DNA from 2 places in the Streptomyces sp. NPDC001153 genome. Region 1 is predicted to be linked to the other one. Evidence: riboswitches for the same ligand, from Rfam matches in the RefSeq annotation. Region 1 holds a riboswitch; the other holds the start of a gene.
What was found. Region 1 has a riboswitch for magnesium ahead of ACWDEN_RS31140 (magnesium transporter MgtE N-terminal domain-containing protein). Riboswitches for the same ligand answer to the same signal wherever they lie in the genome.

Region 1 (10,577 bases):
GTGTCCAGGTCGCTGGTCACTGCAGGAACCTCCGGAAGTGCAGACGCCCGCGCTCGGGCAGCAGGTAGTCGAGCAGGTCGTCGGCGAGGATCCGGCCGAGGGGCCGGTCGGTGTCGTCGACCACCAGAAGTGAGGTGGCGCGGGAGTCGACCAGCTGGTCGGCGGCCTCGCCGAGGGGGGTGTCGGGGCGGACGGTGGCTGGCGGGCCGAACTGGGATCGCCAGGTCACCAGGTCGGCCATCGGGGTGGTGTCCTCGGCGACGGCCAGGTCGAACAGGGGGAGGTCGCACAGCAGCCGGCCGTTGTCGTCCACGACGGCGATCGCGTCGATCTCGGTGCGGTGCTCGGCCTGTTCGGCCAGCTGTGCCCGCACTTTGGCGACGGTCTCGTCCGGGCGGGAGGTGATCAGCAGTGTGGTCATGGCGCCGCCGGAGGTGCCCTCGCGGTGGGTCAGCAGCCGTCGCAGCTCCGCGGCCTCGCCGCTCGGCATGCGGGACAGCAGGGCCTCGCGCTCCTCGCGGGTGAGGTCGCGCAGGGCATCGGTGGCCTCGTCGGGCTCCATCTCGTCGACGAGGCGGGCGGCGTGCTCCGGCTGGGCCTCGCGCAGCAGGTTCTCCAGCTCGTGCGGTTCCATCTCCTCCAGCGCGTCGGCGGCCTGCTCCGGTTCCAGCCAGCCCAGCAGCTGCTGGCGTTCGTTGCGGCCGAGGTCTTCGAGGATGTCGGCGAGGTCGGCCGGGCGCAGCCGCTGCAGGGCGGCCCGGGAGGCGCGCAGCCGGACCTCCGGCGGGCCCTCGGTGGCCTGTTCGGCGAAGGGTGCGACGGCCTGCCAGTCCAGGACCCGCTCCGGGGTCGGCCGGGCCTGCCGGCGGCGCGGGCCGAGCCGGCGCAGCAGAGTCGGCAGGGAGACGTCCACGCCGACCAGCACGATCTGGCCGACCAGGGGCGCGAGATACAGGTCGGCGGCCCGGGTGACCTGGACGCCGTCCACGTCGACGAGCTGGTGGTCAAGGATGTCCTTGGCCAGCAGCACCTCGCCGGGGCGGCGGGAGAAGTCGCGCAGGTCGACGCGGGCGGTGCGCAGCTGTACGTGACCTGCCTGCACCTTGCCGATCGCGTCCGCGGCCACGAAGGTCTGCCGGCGGCCGATGCGCAGGATCAGCCCGGTGACCGGGGGGTACGGCTCCGTGCCGTACAGCCGGGCGACCACGTCGACGACGCGGCCGACCTCCTCGCCCGCCTGGTTGGTGACCGGTCCGCCGATCAGGCCGGCCAGCGAGACGAGGGAGGTGCGGACGGCTTTGGTGGCGGTGGCACGGCGTTCGAGGTGGACCCGGCGGTTGCGGAACCGAGCCTTGGTGGACATGAGCAGAGTGTGGGCAGCCAAGGTGAACACCTCCTTGCCCCGTCACGACGGGGCAGCGGGCGGCCCTCGGCGGTGCTCTTCCTCCCCGTACCGGCCGGTGACAGGTACGCCAGGACATACGCAGGCACGCCTGGAACAAGCCGGTGCGCAGTCGGACCACCGGGTACGAGCCGGATGGGTCAGGGAAGAACGAGCTACCGCGGGCCGCGGAAGGACGGCGCGGACAACACGAAGAGGGGCCGACTATGGCCCGGACTACTGTCCATGTCGCCTCCTCCCGGTCACGGCCGCGCATGAGGTGTCGCGGTCCTGCGGCAAGGGGCAGCCGGGCACGCTCGGTGCCGGCACACCCCAACTCGTCAGAGCTTTGGCACTCCACGGCGTGATCCCCGTGCGGGGAAGCCACTTGGGGTCACCCCTTAGGCCGGGGAGACCTGTCCTGAACCTGGGCGTCTCTCGACGTCGTCGGGTCAGTGGCCTGTGTCCGTGAAGACGCCTCACCGAACGAGGTGTCTGTTCAAACCGCATAAAGACTACGCCCGCACCCGCCCGCCTCCCTAATCCATGACCGGTCCTTGACCGAGGGCTGTCGAAGACAGGCCGTCACCGGCGTTGTCCGCCACGGTCACCCGTCACCGGAGTGTCCTGGCGAGAACCTGGCCGCCACCCAACCATGTACGACGGCCACGGGCAGGCGCCCGTCCGCGGCGATGATGTCCTCGGGTATGCCCGTGATCCAGGCGGAGAGCGCGGCTCTGCGCAGGTCGGCGGTGCGGGTGGCGAGCCCGGCACGAAACGCGTCCGCGGAGCCCGCGGTCAGTTTCGGGGCGTCCTCGGCCAGCTGCCGGGCGGCATGGCGCACAGCGCGGCGCGCGTACCGGATGTCGAGGTCGCTCATGCCGCCGTAGTCTCCCTTTCCCCGACGAGGCACGTGTCGTCCAAGTGTCACTGTAGATCGCGCTCGGGCGGCCCTGACCGGCGAAGGAAGCACGCATACTCGCTGAAGCAGGCATCCTCGCTGGGGCATCGGCGCTTCGTGAGAATGCGGTCAGTGTGCCGTCAAGGCTCCGTAAATCGGGTGAGCGGCACCCTGGGCGCGGGCGTAGCCTTGTGGAGGTTTGAAGAGGCACCTCGTTCGGTGAGGCGTCTTCACGGACACAGGCCACTGACCCCACGACGTCGAGAGACGCCCAGGTTCAGGACACCTCTCCCCGGCCTAAGGGGTGAGGCCAAGTGGCTTCCCGCCCGGTTCAACGGTTGGGATTACGCCGTGGAGTGCCAAAGCTCTGACGAGTTGGGGTGTGCCGCCCGCTTGGGCCGGCCGCTCCTTGCCGAGTCGATGACGACGCCGTTCACGGGCGTCTCCGGCCGGAAGGAGGCGAGAGACATGGAATGCAGTAGTCCGGGCCGAAGTAGGCCCCGCACCCGCTTGTCCTCGCATTCTTCCGGCACGCGGTAACCACCACCTCCCCTGCGCGGCACCTCCGTCGCGCCATGTCCACGGGCACGGCTGTGCCCGGTGGTGATGCTGTCCTGCGCGCATTCGGCGTGCAGGGGGTGATGGCTGCTGCGTGCCCCCGACCTCCCCCGGACCGGGGGACCGGGGAGGCACCACCATGACCGACACCATCGTGACCACGGTCGCCGCACCCCGCGCGGCGGTACTCGACGACGCGCACATCGGCGACATCCACGGCGCGCTGGGCACCATCCGCCTGGACGACCACGGCGAGCGCCGGGGTCTGTCGGCGAAGCTGAAGACGCTGCTGGCGATCGTCGGCCCCGGCCTGATCGTGATGGTCGGCGACAACGACGCCGGCGCCTTCGCCACCTACGGCCAAGCCGGCCAGAACTACGGCACCCACCTGCTGTGGACCCTGCTCCTGCTGGTGCCCGTGCTGTACATCAACCAGGAGATGGTGCTCCGCCTCGGCGCGGTCACCGGTGTCGGCCACGCCCGGCTGATCCTGGAGCGGTTCGGGAAGTTCTGGGGCGCGTTCAGCGTCATCGACCTGTTCCTGCTCAACGCGCTCACCCTGGTGACCGAGTTCATCGGGATCACGCTGTCCGCCGGCTACCTGGGCCTGCCCAAGGCGGCGGCGGTGCTGCTGGCCGCCGTGATCATCATCGCGTCGGCGTTCACCGGATCCTTCCGCCGCTTCGAGCGGGTGGCGATGACGCTGTGCGCGGCCTCGCTGCTGCTGGTGCCTATCTACTTCATGGTCCACCCGCACGCCTCACGGATGGCCGCCGACTTCGTCACCCCGAACCTGCCGGGCGGCTCCGGGCAGCTGTCCACGGTGATGCTGCTGATCATCGGCATCGTCGGCACCACGGTCGCCCCCTGGCAGCTGTTCTTCCAGCAGTCGTACGTGATCGACAAGCGGATCACCCCGCGGTTCATGCGCTACGAAAAGGTCGACCTGTGGATCGGCATCGTGATCGTGGTCATCGGTGCTGCCGCGATGATGGGCTTCACAGCCGCCGCGTTCTCGGGGACGCACGGCTTCGGCCAGTTCACCGACACCGCCGGGGTCGCGCACGGCCTTGAAGCCAAGGCGGGCAAGCTGGCCGGGGTGCTGTTCGCGATCGCGCTGCTGGACGCCTCGATCATCGGCGCGTTCGCGGTGTCGCTGTCGACCGCGTACGCGATCGGTGACGTACTGGGCATGAAGCACTCCCTGCACCGGGGGGTGGGCGGCGCGAAGGGTTTCTATGCCGTCTACGCCGGGCTCGTTGCCGCCGCGGCCACCATCGTGCTGATCCCGGGCTCGCCGCTGGGCCTGCTGACCGAGGGCGTGCAGACCCTGGCCGGCGTGCTGCTGCCGTCCGCGAGCGTGTTCCTTCTGCTGCTGTGCAACGACAAGCAGGTTCTGGGGCCGTGGGTGAACGGCCCGAGGACCAACGCCTTCACCGCGGCGGTGGTGGGGGTGCTGGTCATGCTGTCGGTGATCCTGACCGCGTCGGTCCTGTTCCCGGACATCAGCGCGGACGCGATCGTCGACATCATGGCCGCCTGCGGGGGCGCCGGGGTGCTCGCCGCGGCGTACGCCTTCACTCGGCGGCGTACGGCCACCAAGGAGGACCCGATCGACCGCACCGGCCGGGACGCCTGGCGGATGCCGCCGCTGGGGAGCCTCACCCCGGCCGTGATGTCCAGCGGCAAGAAGATCGGCATGGGCGCGCTGCGCACCTACCTGCTGGTCTCCGTGATCCTCGTGGTCATCAAGATCGTGCAGGTCGTGGTCAGCCAGTGAGTCACCAACCGCCTCACCTTGAAGGAGGTGTGCCATGCACGCCCTGACCACAATGGACTTCCTGATCCGGCTCGCCACCGGTGCGGCCTGCGGCGCGCTCATCGGCGTCGAGCGGCAGTGGCGGGCACGTATGGCGGGCCTGCGTACCAACGCCCTGGTCGCCACCGGCGCCACGCTGTTCGTGCTGTACAGCGTGGCGGTGGGCGACACCGGCAGCCCGACGCGGGTGGCCTCCTACGTCGTGTCCGGGATCGGCTTCCTGGGCGGCGGGGTGATCCTGCGCGACGGCGCCGGCGTGCGCGGACTGAACACGGCTGCCACCCTGTGGTGCTCGGCGGCGGTCGGCGTCCTGGCCGCCTCCGGACGGCTCGCCCTGGCCGCACTCGGCACCCTGACCGTGCTCGGCATCCACGTGCTGCTGCGCCCGGCCGGACGCCTGCTGGACCGGGCCCCGGCCGCCGGCAGCGACCCGGACGCCCAGGTACGGGCCAGCGTGCACCTGCGCTGCGAGCGCGGGTCCGAGACCCATACCCGGGCCCTGCTCGCCCAGGCCCTGACCGCCTCCGGGCTGACCGCGACCGGTCTGCGGGCCCGCCGCGAGGGCGAGGACACCACCAGCGTCCGCGCCGCCGTCACCGTCAGCGGCGACGTGGCTGCCGCGCTGGAGCAGGTCATCTCCCGTCTCTCACTGGAGCCCGGGGTGCACGACCTGCACTGGCACCTGGACGACGAGGACGACGACGAACGGGCGCCCCGGTCAGGGCAGCGGGTGCTTGCCTGACACCCCGAGCAAAGGGCCTGACAGCCCCAGGACAGCAGTCCGCTTCGCACGACACGATGAAGAGGAAGACAGGGAGGTGTGCGTCATGCGGACGGTACCCCACCCCCGCACCGGGGAGGGCGCGGCGTTCCTCGGCGTGCTCACGCTCGTCGTACTGGAGACGGTCGCGGTCAACACCGCCCCCACGCGCGACAAGCCGGTGGTCGGCGGTGCGCTGATGGGTGCCGCGACCGCGGCGTTCATCCTGGTCGCGGCCATGTGGCACCACCACCGGCAGGCCGAGCAACGCCCTCACAGGGTCGTGCCGCAGGACCTGGGGGACGGGTTGTTCACCGCCCGGTCCCTGGAGTGCTTCCCGATGGAGACCGTCCGGCCCTTCCTGCTCGGCCCGGACGCCCCGAGCCTGAACAGCCTGTACACGGCGTGGCTCCTCGCCACCCACGGTCATGACTCGGCGTGGATCGCACACCACCTCGACCTGCCCCCCGAGGTGATCCATCTGCTGACTGACGCCGCCCGCCAGCGGCACTGACCACCGCCGTTCCCTCCTGACCGTTCACCGCCTCCTGGCACACCGTCCGGACCCGGCGAAGGAGAGTCCCGCATGTCGATGGTCGGCAACCTGCGCAAAGTCGCCCGCCTGACGCGGCGGAGCCGCGGCCGCGTGGACCTCAGCCACCCGGCCCGCTCCCCGCTCGGCTCGGCGATGGTCAACTGCGTCGTCTACCGCGACGGCGCCCGGCAGCCCGGCACCGACACCGTCGAGGAGGCCGTCCAGCAGGTAAGCAAGCACGGCCACGACTTCGTGTGGCTTGGCCTGCACGAGCCGACCGAGACGGAGTTCGCCGAGGTCGCCGAGCTCTTCTGCCTGCACCCGCTCGCCGTGGAGGACGCTGTACAGGCCCATCAGCGGCCCAAGTTGGAGAGTTACGGCGATGTCCTGTTCGCGGTGTTCAAGACCGTCACCTACGTCGAGCACGAGCAGCTGACCGCCACCAGCGAGGTCGTCGACACCGGCGAGATCATGGTCTTCGCCGGCCCCGACTTCGTCGTCACCGTCCGCCACGGAAGCCACGGCTCCCTGGGACCGTTGCGCGAGGACCTGGAGGCCAACCCCGAACAGCTGGCGAAGGGCCCGTCGGCCGTCCTGCACGCCATAGCCGACCATGTGGTCGACGACTACCTCACCGTCACCGACGCCATCCAGGACGACATCGACGAGGTCGAGACCGAGGTCTTCTCTCCGCACGGCTCCCAGACCGCGGACGCCGGCCGTATCTACCAGCTCAAGCGCGAACTCCTGGAGATGAAGCGGGCGGTGGTCCCCCTGGCCCGCCCGCTGGAGATCCTGTCCACCAAGCCGCTGCGCTCCGCCGACCCGGAGATACGGGCGTACTTCCGGGACGTCGCCGACCACCTCGCCCGCGTTACCGAGCAGATCACCGGCTTCGCCTCCCTGCTCGACTCCATCCTGCCTGGGCCGCGATCATCGCCGTACCCACGATGGTGTGCGTCGTGTACGGCATGAACTTCGACCACATGCCGGCACTGCGCTGGACCTTCGGCTACCCCCTTGTCCTCGGCGTCATCGCGACCGCCTGTTTCCTGCTCCACCGCAGCTTCAAGCGCAACGGCTGGCTATGAGCGGGCAGACGCGTTCGCGGTAGCGGTCGGCGTATGGCATCCCGGTATGGGTGAGGGCCCGTGGGTACTCGACTGGAGTGACTGGAGTGACTGGAGTGACTGGAGGTGCGGCCTCATTCCTGTCTCTGCTGGGCCGGATGCTGGGACTGACAGCGTCGACCGACCTGGCACGCGAAGTCGTTGAGACCATGACCCGGGCCGGAGCCGGCGGCGTCGAGGCGCTGGGTAGGTCGGCCGTCCACACCGCCGGGACCGTGGGGCCGGCGGCGGTCAAGACGGTCGGCGGACTGACAGCCGGGATGACCAGGGCTGGTCTGCGAGCTGCCGGAGGGACCGCGCGCGTCGCGGTGTCGGTCGCGCGGCAAGGGACCTCGACGGCCGCGGGGATATCCGGGCGGGCAGTGCGCGCGGGGTGTACTTTGGTCGATCTTCATCCGCGGCGGCACACGCGGCGCCTGTGGACCGGGCACGGACGTGCGCACATCGAGGTGCGGGGGCTCGAACGCGGTGGCCACAGGCGGGAGCGACTGGCCGGCGCCGTGACCACATCACTGCGCGGGCTGGACGGCGTGGGGTGGGCCGAGGTCAACGCTGTCACCGGCCAGGTCCTGCTGGCGTTCGACGAACGCAGGGTCGCCCTCGACCGGCTCATGGACACGGTGAAGGCGGTGGAAGAGGCACAGGGCGTGCAGGATGAGGACTTCGCCTGGGCACAGCCGGTCACTCCGGGCGATGACGCGCCCGTAGCTGCCGTGGTGACCGAGTTGCTGGTCGACTGCGCGGCGGTGGCCGCCGGGGTCGTCCAGCGGGTCCTTCGTCTGCCGCCGCTGCCGCGCGCGGTGCCCGCAGCGGTTGCCACGCTGGAACTGGAGCAGGAGCTGCGCCGCCGCCTGATGCGGCGCATCGGGCCGGTGCAGACCGACGTGCTGCTGTCGCTGGCCGGCGCCACCGTCAACGGACTGTGCGCCGGCATCGGCACATGCCCGCAGTCGACGCGGTCAACCGGCTGCTGCTGCTCGGCGAGATCCGCGCCCGGCACCAGGTGTGGGGGCGGCGCGAGAAGGACCTGTGCTCGGGCCCGGACTGCGTACCGCACACCCGGCCGACGCGACATCTGCGCGCCAGGGCCCGGCCGTCCGGCCCGGTGGAGCAGTGGGAGGAACGGTTGGCCCCGTTCGCCCCGCTCACCGCCGCCACGGTCCTCGCGCTGAGGGGCAGTCCTGGACGTGCGGCGGACGCGCTGCTCGCCACCGTACCCAGGGCCGCCCGCTACGGCCGGGAGGCTTTCGCCGCCACGACCGGACGCCAGCTGGCCCGCCGCGACGTCGTACCGCTCGACCCGTCGGTGCTGCGTCTCCTCGACACGGTCTCCGCCGTGGTGATCGACTCAGCGGTGCTGGACAGTCGGCAGGCGCCGCAGGGTGGGCGCCCGGATTCGCTCGCGGTGCCGCTGCTGGCCGCGGCACGCTCCACCGGGGCGCACGTGCTGCTCACCGACGCCGAGCACATCCACGACCTGCTGGCCCCGACCGACCAGGTCCTCGACCCGGGCGAACGCCTCGCCGACCGCGTGTGTGCGCTGCGAGACCAGGGCGAGGGCGTCCTGGTGGTCTCCGGGGCGGACGCGGAAGCGCTGGCCGCCGCCGACATCGCGGTCGCCATCCCCGACGCACCGGGCGCCGAGGCATCCTGGTCGGCGGACCTGGTCTGTCCGGACGGCCTGGAGGACGCCTGGCGCATCCTGCGCGCGGTACCCACGGCCCGCGCCGTCTCCGCACGCAGCGTCCAGCTGGCGCTGGCGGGATCCGCTGCCGGAACGCTGCTCGTCCTCGTCGGTCCGAAGCACGGCGTCTTCCATGCCCTGCCCCCCCCGTGCACGCCGCGAGCTTGCTCGCCCTGCTGTGGGCCGCTACGACCGCACACCGCACCACTCGGTCCGAGCCGTCAGTAGAGCCGTAGATCGGGATCTCACTGCGGTGGTGAGTCTGCGCTGTGCTGGTGGCCGCCAGGCTGCACCACGCCGGGCATCTCACGCCGGAGCCTGCCGTGTTGACCGTTCCGGGGTCAGATTCAGCGGACCCCTGCTGCCGCCTCGGTGGTGGCCGGGGTGTCGCGCGGGCCGAGGCGCAGGTGCTCGACGTGGTGGAGGGCCTGTTCCAGCAGGTCGGCGACATGGTTGTCGTAGAGGGCGTAGATGACCGAGCGGCCCCGGCGTTCGGTCGTGACCAGGCCGAGGTTGCGCAGCAGGCGCAGTTGGTGGGAGCAGGCGGACTGTTCCATGCCGACGGCGTCGGCGAGTTCCGTCGCCGCGCAGGGGCCCTCCTGGAGGCGGGCCAGGATCCGCAGGCGGAACGGTGTGGCGAGCGCCTGGAGCGTGGCGGCGACGTCGGCGGCGCCCACGGTCTCCAGGCGCTCGCGCGCGGCGGCGGTGGTCTTTGCGCCAGCTCCGTGGCCGCCGCTGGCCCGTAAGGCCCGCCCCCGCGGGCCGTAGAACGGGGCCTGGCCACCGACAACGAGGCACGAAGTGGTCACCCGGTGACCAGGGTCCAGTGCATGTCGTGGAGCGTCTGTCCAATGGGTACGTAGTAGACGCCGGCCAGGCACCAGGGTTTCCTGCGATGACCGTCGAGGACGGTGTCGGGGTTGTACGCAGGCGGGCAGGTGATGGTCCGGTCGAGGGCGGTGATGATTCCGCGTGCTTCATCGGCTGTGTGGTTGCGGACGCTGGCGAAGACCGGGCCGCCACTGTCGCCGTTGACGGCTGCGACACCGCCAGGCGTGGCCGAGGTGGCGTAGGCGAGATCGACATCGGGACGGTAGATGCCGTTGGGCCCGGTGACGCCGATGTCGGTCTGGGCTATGCGCACACCGCAGTGCACGCCGCCGTTGGCGCCGTCGGTGCACACGTAGTCGCCGACGTTGTTGTGCCCCCAGCCTATGACGGGTTTGGCGTAGCCGTCGGTGCGGCTTGCGGGGCCGTCGTAGAGCCGGCCGCTCACGCGCTGTGAGGGCAGCTTGATGCCGACCACGTCGTCCTGCGGGGAGCGCTGGGTGGCGTCGGTGGTGCCGATGGGGTCGCCGCCCCACCAGGTGGTCCACCGGCCTTCGGGGCCCGGGCCGCAATGGTAGGCCGACGTCAGCATGTACTGGCCCTGGGCGTTCTTCACGCCGTAAGAGCCGGAGCAGATGCCGCCGAGGGGGTTTTTCAACGCCGAAGCTCCGGTCCAGGGGGAGCTGTCATGCTGCCGGGAGGACAGATCCACGCTCTGCAATCGGTGGATCGCGGCGACGTGCACTCCCGCCAGTCGGCCGGCTGCCGTGGCGACCTGCTGCAACGTCTTGCTGTGTCCACTCGCCAGGAGCCTGCTCGCCGTACGGGTGGCGTTGTCGTAGCCGACCTCCAGGCCGCTGCCGTCCACTGCCGGTGCGATGCTGGTGATGCGGACAGGGGCCGTCGTCCCCTCGACTCGCAGCTTCATTGAGGCCAGGCTGTTCAGCAGCTTCATGCGGGCCGCGTGGAGTTCGGCCTTGG
Region 2 (10,577 bases), on a different contig from region 1:
GGCCCGTCACCACTCGGAACGGCGCGCCCCCCAGTCCCCGCCTTCCGCCCGAGATCAACATCGCCTCGTCGGGAGCGGGAACGCGGTATCCGAACATGCTTGTACTCCTCAGCCTGCGCCGGCGGCCTCGCCGCCGAGCGCGTCCAATGGATCCACCCACTCGATGACGCCGACCTCGCGGCATCCCCGTGATTCGATCACGAGGACCGTAGCGCCCGCGGGCAGGGGATCCTCGGACCAGGCCAGGAACGTTTCGGAACCGCCTCTGACCCGCACCAGGACCTCCCCGGGACCCGCGGATCCCCGCGTCCCGATGAGTACCTTGCCCATACAGCCCACCACGGCCTCGTCCTGCGGCATCACCGGCCGTCCTCCTCGTCCTGACCCGAGAATTCCGACGATAGACCGACCGGGGCCGGTTCCCAACGGGTGGGAGGGCACCGGGCTCCGCGGGATCAGGAGCAGCGCAGCAGGACCATGAACCCGTAGTCCATGTGGAGCTGCTGATGGCAGTGGAACAGGGACAGTCCGGGCTGGTCGGCGGTGAAGTCGAGGTCGAGGGTCTGGTAACCGCCGAGCATGACGACGTCCTTGCGCAGGCCACGGGTGGGCGTTCCGGCGATGTGCGTGATCTCGAAGGTGTGCCGGTGCAGGTGGAGCCGCATCCGGTACCGCTTGCCGCGCTTCACGTCCAGCACCGGCCTGTCGCTGTCCAGGGAGAACGGGACGCCGTTGAGGGGCCAGATGTTGAATCCCCGCTCGGCGGCGTTGCGCTTCTCCACCAGCAGGTCGATGGTGCGGTCGGGCCGCCGCGGGGCGGAGCCGGGACGGGCGAAGGCGCGGTAGGCCCAGGTGAACGCGGGCGGCGCGATCCACCGGGGGAACCGCCGCGGCCGGCGTACTCCACCGCGGTGCCCATGCCGGCGTTGCGGTCGTCGTCCGACAGGTCGCCCAGCACCCACACACCCGGGTGGTTCATCTCCACCAGGGCCGAGACGCGTTCGGCGGTGCCGATCCACAGCACCGGAACACTGGCCCGGCGGGGTACGGGGTTGCCGTCGAGGCCCACCACGGTGAAGGTGTGGCCGGGCAGGGCGAGGCTGCGGATCTCGGTGGCGCTGGCGTTGAGGACGTGGAACGGCACGCGCTGTCCGGTCCTGACCCTGATCGGCCGGCCGTGACCCAGTTTGCGGCCGTTGACGCTGAAGGCGCGGTAGCCGACTTCGTCCCCCCGCAGACCGACCGTGCGAAACGCCGTTCGAGAGGGAACGGCGCCCCCTCCCGGGGGTTGCGCCCTGGGGTGGGTATCGTCCGCCCCGATGCCCTGGCCTGCAGTTCAGCGGCCCGCACGGAGGAGGAGCACCATGGCCGGACGCCGGCAGGGAACCGCGTCGGACGACGGAGCCGTACCGCAGGCGCCGGAGCCCCTGGGGACGAGCGGCCACGACTCGGTGCGCCTCGCGCTGGTGATCGGTGCCCTCGGCGTGGTCTTCGGCGACATCGGCACCAGCCCGATCTACACCCTCCAGACCGTGTTCAACCCGCGCGACCCGCACCCCGTCCCGGTCAGCACCGAGAACGTGTACGGGGTGGTGTCCCTGGTGTTCTGGTCGGTGGTGATCATCGTCCTGGTCACCTATGTGCTGCTGGCGATGCGCGCCGACAACGAGGGCGAGGGCGGCATCATGGCACTGATCACCCTGCTGCGGCGGTGGGGCTCGCGGCAGGGCGGACGCGCCGCGGTCGTCCTGGCCGCGCTGGGCATCTTCGGCGCGTCGCTGTTCTTCGGCGACAGCATGATCACCCCGGCGATCTCGGTGCTGTCCGCGGTCGAGGGGCTCAAGGTCGTCCAGCCGTCGCTGGGCGGCGCGGTCGTACCCATCACCGCCGTGATCATCGTCGTGCTGTTCGTGGTGCAGCGCCGGGGAACCGCGGCGGTGGGCCGGGTGTTCGGGCCGGTCATGATCGTCTGGTTCGCGGCCATCGGCGCGTGCGGCATCGCCGGCATCGCCGACCACCCGGGCATCCTCCGGGCACTGTCACCGACGTACGCCCTGGGCTTTCTGTTCGGTCATTTCGGCACCGCCTTCTTCGCCCTGGCCGCCGTCGTGCTCGCGGTCACCGGCGCCGAGGCGCTGTACGCCGACATGGGGCACTTCGGCCGCCGTTCGATCACCCGGGCCTGGCTGTTCCTCGTCTTCCCCGCCTGCATCCTGAGCTACTTCGGCCAGGGCGCCCTGATCCTCGCCGATCCGCACAACATCAGCAGCCCCTTCTTCCTGCTCGTGCCCGCCTGGGGACAGTGGCCGATGGTCGTGCTCGCCACGGCGGCCACCGTCATCGCCTCCCAGGCGGTGATCACCGGCGCGTACTCGGTCACCTCCCAGGCCGCCCAGCTCGGCTACCTGCCGAGGCTGCGGATCGCGCACACCTCGGAATCCACCATCGGCCAGATCTACGTCCCCTGGATCAACTGGCTGCTCATGGTCTCGGTCCTCACCCTGGTCTTCGCCTTCCGCAGCTCCACGGCGCTCGCCTTCGCGTTCGGCATGGCGGTCACCGGCACCATCACCATCACCACCCTGCTGTTCTTCTACGTCGCCCGCGCGAAGTGGCGTACGCCCCTGTGGCTGGTCGTCGCCGGCGCGACCGTGCTGCTCTTTGTGGACCTGCTGTTCGTGGCGGCCAACCTGACCAAGCTCGTCCACGGCGCGTGGCTGCCGCTGCTGATCGGCCTGACCGTGTTCACCGTCATGACGACCTGGCAGCGCGGCCGCGAACTCGTCACCGCCGAGCGGGCACGGCTGGAGGGCCCGCTGCCCGAGTTCATCGACGACCTCCGCTCGGGGAAGGTGCCGACGCGCCGGATCCCCGGTACGGCCGTCTTCCTCAACCGGGGCAAGCAGACGGCACCGTTGGCCATGCGGGCCAACGTCGAGCACAACCACGTGCGCCACGACCAGGTCGTGATCCTCTCCCTGGCGACCGAACCCGTGCCCCGCGTCCCGGCCGACCAGCGGGTCGTCGTGGACGACCTCGGCTACGCCGACGACGGGATCATCCACGTCACCGCCCGGTTCGGCTACATGGAGACGCCGGACGTGCCCGGCACCCTCGCCCTGCTCGACCCGTCCCGGACCGAAGGGCCGCTCAACCTCGACCAGGCGTCCTACTTCCTGTCGAAGATCGAGCTGCGGCGCGGAACGGCCCCGACGATGGCCGCCTGGCGCAAGCGCCTGTTCGTCGCCACCTCCTACATCACGGCCGATGCCGCCGAGTACTTCGGCCTGCCCCGCGACCGCACCGTCATCATGGGCTCCCACATCGAGGTATAGGCACGCCGAACACCGAACAGACGCCGCCCGCACGGCGGATGCGGAACGTCTTCGTTCCCCACGGTCCGGGTCAAGGGCCGGTCATGGGTTCGGAAGGCGGGCCGGGGCGGGCGTATCCTTTTCGCGGATTCAGCAGACACCTCGTTCGGTGAGGCGTCTTCACGGACACAGGCCACTGATCCCACCCGTCGAGAGACGCTCCGGATCAGGACAGGTCTCCCCGGCCCAAGGGGTGACCCCAAGTGGCTTCTCCCGCCAAGTCGCGGGGGATCACGCCGTGGAGTGCCAAAGCTCTGACGAGTTGGGGTGCGCCGGGCCGAGCCGGCTCCGGCTGCCCCTTGCCGCAGGACCGCGACACTTCGTGCGCGGCCGTGACCGGGAGGAGGCGACATGGACAGTAGTCCGGGCCATAGTCGGCCCCTCTTCGTGTTGTCCGCGCCGTCCTTCCGTGGCCCGGAGCAGCCCCCTCTTCCCTGACCGTCGCCCAGCTCACCGGCCTGGCAGGCCGCGTGGCCGGCGTGCGCCTGCCGTGCCATGCCCTGCGGTGACCGGTGCCGCCCGCTCGGGGAAGAAGTGTGCTGCCGTGGGCCGCCCGTAGCCCCGCCACGCCGGGGCAAGGGGGTGTTCATCTTGGCTGCCCACACTCTGCTCATGTCCACCTCGGCCCGTCTGCGTGACCGCCGGGTCACCCTGGAGCGCCGCGCCACCGCGTCCAAGGCGGTGCGCACCTCGCTGGTCTCCCTGGCCGGGCTGATCGGCGGCCCGGTCTCCAACCAGTCGGGCGAGGAGGTCGGCCGCGTCGTCGACGTCGTCGCCCGGCTCTACGGCGCGGACTCGTACCCGCCGGTCACCGGGCTGATCCTGCGCATCGGCCGACGCCGCACCTTCCTGCCCGCCGACGCCGTCGGCAAGGTGCACGCCGGGCACGTACGGCTGCGCACCGCCCGGGTCGACCTGCGGGACTTCGTCCGCCGGCCCGGCGAGGTCCTGCTGGCCAAGGACGTCCTGGACCACCAACTGGTCGACGTCGACGGCGTGCAGGTGACCCGGGCCGCCGACCTGTACCTGGCGCCTCTGGTGGACCAGGTGGTGCTGGTCGGGGTGGACGTCTCCCTGCCCACGCTGCTGCGCCGGCTCGGTCCGCGCCGCTGGCAGGCCCGCCCGACCCCGGAGCGGGTCCTGGACTGGCAGGCCGTCGCACCCTTCGCCGAACAGGCCACCGAGGGCCCGCCGGAGGTCCGGCTGCGCGCCTCCCGGGCGGCGCTGCACCGGCTGCGCCCGGCCGACCTCGCCGACATCCTCGAGGACCTCGGCCGTGCCGAACGCCAGCAGCTGCTGGGCTGGCTGGAACCGGAGCAGGCCGCCGACGCGCTGGAGGAGATGGAACCGCACGAGCTGGAGAACCTGCTGCGCGAGGCCCAGCCGGAGCACGCCGCCCGCCTCGTCGACGAGATGGAGCCCGACGAGGCCACGGACGCTCTGCGCGACCTCACCCGTGAGGAGCGCGAGGCCCTGCTGGCACGGATGCCGAAGGACGAGGCGGCGGAACTGCGCCGGCTGCTGACCCACCGGGAGGGCACGGCGGGCGGTGCCATGACCACGCTGCTGATCACCGCCCGGCAGGACGAGACCGTCGCCGAGGTACGCGGACGGCTGGCCGAGCAGCACGAGCACCGCACCGAGATCGACGCGGTCACCGTCGTGGACGGCACGGACCGGCTGCTGTGCGACATCCCGCTCTTCGACGTCGCGGTGGCCGAGGACACGACCCCGATCGCCGACCTGGTCGCCTGGCGGGCCCAGTTCGGCCCCCCGGAGACCGTGCAGGCCGACACCTCCGTGGCGGAGGCCGCCGACCACCTGGTGGCGGCCCGCGCCTCCTCACTCCTGGTGGTCGACGACAGCGACCGCCCGATCGGCCGGATCCTGGCCGACGACCTGCTCGACGCGATGCTGCCCGAACGCGGGCGCCTGCACTTCAGGAGGTTCCTGCAGTGACCCGTGACCTCGACACCGCCACCGCGGCCCCGCAGACCCCCGCGCGCCGCACCGGCTGGCGGCGCATCACCGTGATCGCGGCGGTCGCGGGCCCGGGCCTGGTCGCCGCGAACGCCGGCAACGACGCCGCCGGTATCGCCACCTATGCCTCCGCAGGCTCCCAATTCACCTACGGCACCCTCTTCTTCATGGTCCTGGTCACCATCGCCCTGGTGATGGTGCAGGAGATGGCCGTCCGCCTCGGCGCCCACACCGGCAAGGGCCTGGGCGCCCTGATCCGCGAGCAGTTCAGCCTGCGCCTGACCGCACTGGCCGTCTTCTGCCTGCTGCTGGCCAACACGGGCCTGGTCGTGTCGGAGTTCGCCGGCATCGGCGCGGCCTTCGAACTCCTCGGCGTACCGAAGTGGGCGGTCATCCCGCCGGCCGCGGTCCTGCTGTGGGCGCTGGTGCTGTTCGGCTCCTACCACTGGGCCGAACGCATCTTCCTCATCATGTCGTTGGCGTTCTTCGCCTATCCCGTCGCGATGATCCTCGGCCACCCCGACTGGGGCGCGGTCGGCCACCACCTGGTCGTCCCGCACATCGAGCCGAGCAAGGGTTTCATCCTGCTGGCGGTCGCGTTGATCGGTACGACGGTCAGCCCGTACATGCAGTTCTACGCCGCCGCAGGCGTCGTCGACCGAGGCGCCAAGCCCGCCGACTACCCGCTCATCCGCGCCGACGCCATCCTCGGTGCCGTCTTCGCCTGTGTCATCAGCCTGACCATCATCATCGCCACGGCGTCCGCGATCGGCGGCACCGGCCCGCTGGACTCCGCGGCCCAGGCCGCCGAGGCCCTCAAGCCGGTGGCGGGCCAGGGCGCGGAGCTGCTGTTCGCGCTCGGCCTGATGGGCGCCTCCGCTCTCGCGGGCGCCGTCGTCCCGCTCTCGGCCAGCTACGCCATAGGAGAGGCAGCGGGTGTGGAACGCTCGGTCTCCCGCAGCTTCCGTGACGCGCCCTTGTTCCTGGGCCTGTTCACCGCCCAGATCGTGCTCGGCGCCACGGTGGCGATGACCCCGGTCGACGTCATCCAGCTGCTGATCGGCACCCAGGTGCTGCAGGGCCTGATCAGTCCCGTCGTCCTGGTCTACCTCCTGGTGCTGACCAACCGCCGCTCGGTCCTGGGGGCGGCCGCCAACGGGCCGCGCTACCGCATCGCCGCCACCGCCGTGGTCGTCGGCGTCGCCGCCATGTCCACCATCCTGCTGGTCCAGACGGTCCTGGGCTGGTTCGGCCTCGCCTGATCATCGTTCAGCGGGAGAGCCGAAGAGTTCCCGGGCCCGGCGGGCCACCTCGTCCGGCGTCAGGTCCTCCAGGTGGGTGAGGAAGACCCAGACGTGGCCGTAGGGGTCCTTCAGTACGGTCGTGCGGTCGCCATGGAACTGGTCGGCGGGCGGCTGCAGGAGCTCCGCACCGGCCGCGGCCGCCCGGTGCGCGAGCGCATCGACGTTCTCGACGAAGACGTGCAGGCCCACGGTGGTGCCGCCCACGGCGGTCGGTGCGCTGAAGAGGGGGCCCTCGGCGTCGCCCAGCATGATGGTGGCACCCTGGATGCGGACCTCGGCGTGCACGATGCGTCCGTCCGGGCCGCCGAGGCGGAACAGCTCCTCCGCACCGAATGCCCGGGTGTAGAAGCCGATCGCGTCCGCGGCGCCGTCGACCATGATGTGGGCGACGACGGCGTTGCGGTACGTCTCGGGAACGGCGGTCACGGTCATGGGAACTGCCTCCTTTGCGGCTGATGCCGATGACCATGAACGTAGAAGCTGAACCGCACGTGAGGTCAAGCGTGGGTAAGCGCATGCAGGGAGCGGGAGTTCGGGTTCATGTGAGGCGGAAGGTAAACAACCCCCCATTTTTCCTGTGAGCCCTTTGTGTGGCTGTTGTGGTCACGCCAAGATCCCCCTGCGCCGGGACACCCCCATGCTCCCGTCGCAGGGAGGAGAGGGCATGTTGCCCCCGAAGCACCAGCGACGGTTCATCACCTGTACCGTCGCGGCCGCCGCGTTCGGACTGGTGACCACCCAGTCGTTCGCGGCGTCGAGCGACACCAGGCCCCGGCCCTGGCAGGCAGGCCACCAGGCCGCCATGGGCCGGCAGCACATCAAGGCGGTGCACGCGGGCCATGGCATGTCCGCGTTCGCCGCGGAGGGCGGCGATGACGGCGGCGGTGACGAGGCGGAGAACTCCGCCGAGTCGACGGCCCAGTTCACCGAGGCGCGCACCGCGCCCGGCGTGGTCGCGCCCGGCGCCTACGGGGCGGCCTGGCAGCAGCTGCAGTCGATGAAGCACACGAGCGGCAGCTGGGACCACGTCACGAAGAAGGCGTACAACTCGGATGATCCCCGCTATCGCGATGTGAACTCCAACTCCAGTGGTGGCGCGGGTGACGTGACCGGCCGGATCACCGGGATCGCGGCCGATGACCAGGGCTATGTGTACGCGGGCGGCGCGAACGGCGGGGTCTTCCGCTCCACGACCGGCGGCGGGCAGTGGAAGCCGATCTCCGACAGGCTGCCGTCCCTGTCGACGGGCACCCTGGCCCTCGACCAGCAGCAGCGGCTCTGGTATGCGACGGGCGAGTCCAATACCGGGGCGACGTCGTTCGTGGGGACGGGCGTGTACGTCCTCAAAGACCCGCGTCACGGGCAGTTCCAGCCCGGTGACCGTGTGGGCGGCGCCGAGCTGGAGTCCACCGTCATTCATGCGCTGCGTTTCGCCGGCACCACGGTGTGGGCGGCGACCAGTACCGGTGTCTGGTCGCACTCCACGGCCACCCTGTCCGGGCCGTGGAAGCATGAGTTCGCCCCCAACCCGGACTATCTGCCGGGTGGTGCGAAGGCGGACGACCCCAGTGCGCCGTACAAGAACATCGCCAACGACATCGCCGTCGACCCCAAGGACCCTTCCAAGGTTCTGCTCGCGGTGGGCTGGCGTGGTGGTGACACCTACAACGGGCTGTACGCCAAGCAGGGCGACGGCAGCTGGAAGCCGGTCAGCGGTCTTGGTGACCTGCCGACCAGCAGTGCCGATGTCGGCAACATGACGTTCGCGGCCGCGGCCGACGGCTCGCGTCTGTACGCCATCGACCAGTCGCCGGCGCAGATGGCCGCCAACCCCGACAGCGGGCTCAAGGGCGTGTATGTGTCGAAGAGCGGCTCGCCGTTCGGGCCGTGGACGCTGATCGCGGACTACACCAAGCTGAAGGCGTCCGGGTCCGCGCTGCAGAGCGCGGGTTACATGCCGGGCATCCAGTCCTGGTACAACCAGTTCCTCCAGGTCGACCCGGCCAATGCCGACCATGTGTACCTCGGTCTGGAAGAGGTCTTCGAGACCAAGAACGGCGGCCAGAGCTGGACGACCCCGGGCCCGTACTGGAACTTCCCCTTCCCCTGCTGGAGCATCGACCCGGCCAAGCAGACCGGTGACTGCTCGCCCACCACCCACTCCGACCAGCACGCGGTCGCCATCGGCAGCTACCGGGGCAAGACCTGGGCCTATGTCGGCAACGACGGCGGCATCTACCGGCGCCCGCTGGGCGGCGCCGTCGACTCCGGCGGCCACGCCAAGGACTGGCAGTCCCTGAGCGATGGCACCCTCGACACCCTGCAGTACTACTCCGTGGGTGTGGGTGAGGACCTCACCTATGGTGGCGTCTCGGTGACCGGTGGCCTGCAGGACAACGGCCAGTCGATCCTGCGCGGCCGGGACAAGGTCATGGGCTCGAACTTCGGCGGTGACGGCGGCGACACCATCGCGGATCCCGCCAACGGCTGCAACATCGCCGCCGAGTACGTGTACCTGGACATGTGGGTGACGCAGAACTGCGGCGTGAACGACGGCTCGTGGTCGACGGATCCGTCGAAGGCCACCGAGTACGAGGTCGCCCCGCCCGACAAGGACCAGGGCGGTGCGGGCGCCCGCTTCATCGCGCCGATCGCCGCCGACGCCAAGGACACCAACACCTGGATCGCCGGTGGCCGGCACGTGTGGGTGAACACCAAGGGCTTCGCGATCCGCTCCGGCAAGGAATGGGCGAACGCCTACGACCTCGGCGAGGGCCACGTGGCCACGGCCGTCGCGTCTTCGGGCGGCACCGTGTACGTCGGCTGGTGCGGGCCCTGCAACAACCAGGGCTTCACCCGGGGCATCGCGGTCGGCAACGCCGACGGCACCGGCTGGCACCAGCTCAGCCTCCCGGTCGACGGCACCATCCCGAACCGCTACATCTCCGGCTTCGAAGTCGACCCGGCCGACGCCCAGCACGTCTACGTCGCGGTCAACGGCTTCTCCCGCAGGTGGACCGAGGGCCCCGGCGCGGGCGTGGGCCACGTCTTCGAGTCCAAGGACGGCGGCGCGAGCTGGACGGACATCTCCGCCAACCTGCCCGACGTCCCCGCCGACACGGTCAAGCTCCTCCCGAACGGCGGCCTCGCCCTCGGCACCGACCTGGCCACCTTCTACCGCCCCGCCGGCGCCACCAAGTGGCTCGTCCTGGGCCACAACCTGCCCACCACGGCCGTGATGCAGCTGCGCCTCGGCCCCGACGGCAAGCTGTACGCCGCCACACACGGACGCGGCATCCGCTCCTTCGACGTACGGCACCTCAAAGCCCGTAGGGACTGATCCGGCCTCGTACGCCCCGTCCTGCGACAACGGCCGGTGCGAACCCCGCTCCCGGGGTCGCACCGGCCGTATGCCGTTCGGGATCACTGCACCGGATACGCGGTGCGCTTACCGACGGCGACGACGCGGCCCCGGTTCATGCGCCACGAGGTCTCAGTTCAAGGTGCTGCCGAAGCGGAGCTTCCATGGAGTGAGTGCGGATTCGAGCTGTACGCGCAGGCTCATCTTCGATGTCCCCTGCACGCGTTCCTCGAAGCGGATGGGCACTTCGAGGATGGTCAGCCCCTGTTTGACGGTGCGGTGGTTCATCTCGACCTGGAAGGAGTAGCCGTTGCTGCGGATCGACGGCAGGTCGATCGCTCGCAGTGTCCCGGCCCGCCATGCCTTGAATCCGGCGGTGGCGTCCTTCACGTGCAGCCGCAGGATCGCGTTGACGTAGAGGTTGGCCCAGACGGACAGGGCCTTGCGGTGCCAGGGCCAGTCGGTGGCGGTCGAGCCGCCCGCCACGTAGCGGGACCCGACTACCACGGCGGCGTCCTTCGTCAGGAGGGTGTCGACCATGGCCGGGATCGCCGAGGC

Region 2: it holds a riboswitch for magnesium, as region 1 does, so the genes downstream of both, ACWDEN_RS30325 (magnesium transporter MgtE N-terminal domain-containing protein) here and ACWDEN_RS31140 (magnesium transporter MgtE N-terminal domain-containing protein) in region 1, are expected to answer to the same signal.

What each region holds. Positions count from the first base shown of each region.
Region 1 is NZ_JBSFJZ010000031.1:85,173-95,749, reverse strand. It holds gene ACWDEN_RS31145 (NRAMP family divalent metal transporter) at 1-20, opposite strand, end outside; gene ACWDEN_RS31140 (magnesium transporter MgtE N-terminal domain-containing protein) at 17-1,363, opposite strand; M-box (ykoK) riboswitch at 1,707-1,879, opposite strand; gene ACWDEN_RS31135 (hypothetical protein) at 1,989-2,261, opposite strand; M-box (ykoK) riboswitch at 2,487-2,669, shown strand; gene ACWDEN_RS31130 (NRAMP family divalent metal transporter) at 2,980-4,620, shown strand; gene ACWDEN_RS31125 (MgtC/SapB family protein) at 4,655-5,401, shown strand; gene ACWDEN_RS31120 (hypothetical protein) at 5,487-5,933, shown strand; partial or broken gene ACWDEN_RS31115 (magnesium and cobalt transport protein CorA) at 6,006-7,045, shown strand; gene ACWDEN_RS31110 (hypothetical protein) at 8,025-8,996, shown strand; gene ACWDEN_RS31105 (ArsR/SmtB family transcription factor) at 9,116-9,454, opposite strand; gene ACWDEN_RS31100 (trypsin-like serine protease) at 9,574-10,577, opposite strand, start outside.
Region 2 is NZ_JBSFJZ010000030.1:61,121-71,697, forward strand. It holds gene ACWDEN_RS30300 (SPFH domain-containing protein) at 1-97, opposite strand, end outside; gene ACWDEN_RS30305 (hypothetical protein) at 109-360, opposite strand; gene ACWDEN_RS30310 (multicopper oxidase domain-containing protein) at 456-782, opposite strand; gene ACWDEN_RS30315 (hypothetical protein) at 686-1,321, opposite strand; gene ACWDEN_RS30320 (potassium transporter Kup) at 1,365-3,335, shown strand; M-box (ykoK) riboswitch at 3,469-3,648, shown strand; gene ACWDEN_RS30325 (magnesium transporter MgtE N-terminal domain-containing protein) at 3,987-5,333, shown strand; gene ACWDEN_RS30330 (NRAMP family divalent metal transporter) at 5,330-6,616, shown strand; gene ACWDEN_RS30335 (VOC family protein) at 6,617-7,090, opposite strand; gene ACWDEN_RS30340 (glycosyl hydrolase) at 7,323-9,998, shown strand; gene ACWDEN_RS30345 (polyprenol monophosphomannose synthase) at 10,152-10,577, opposite strand, start outside.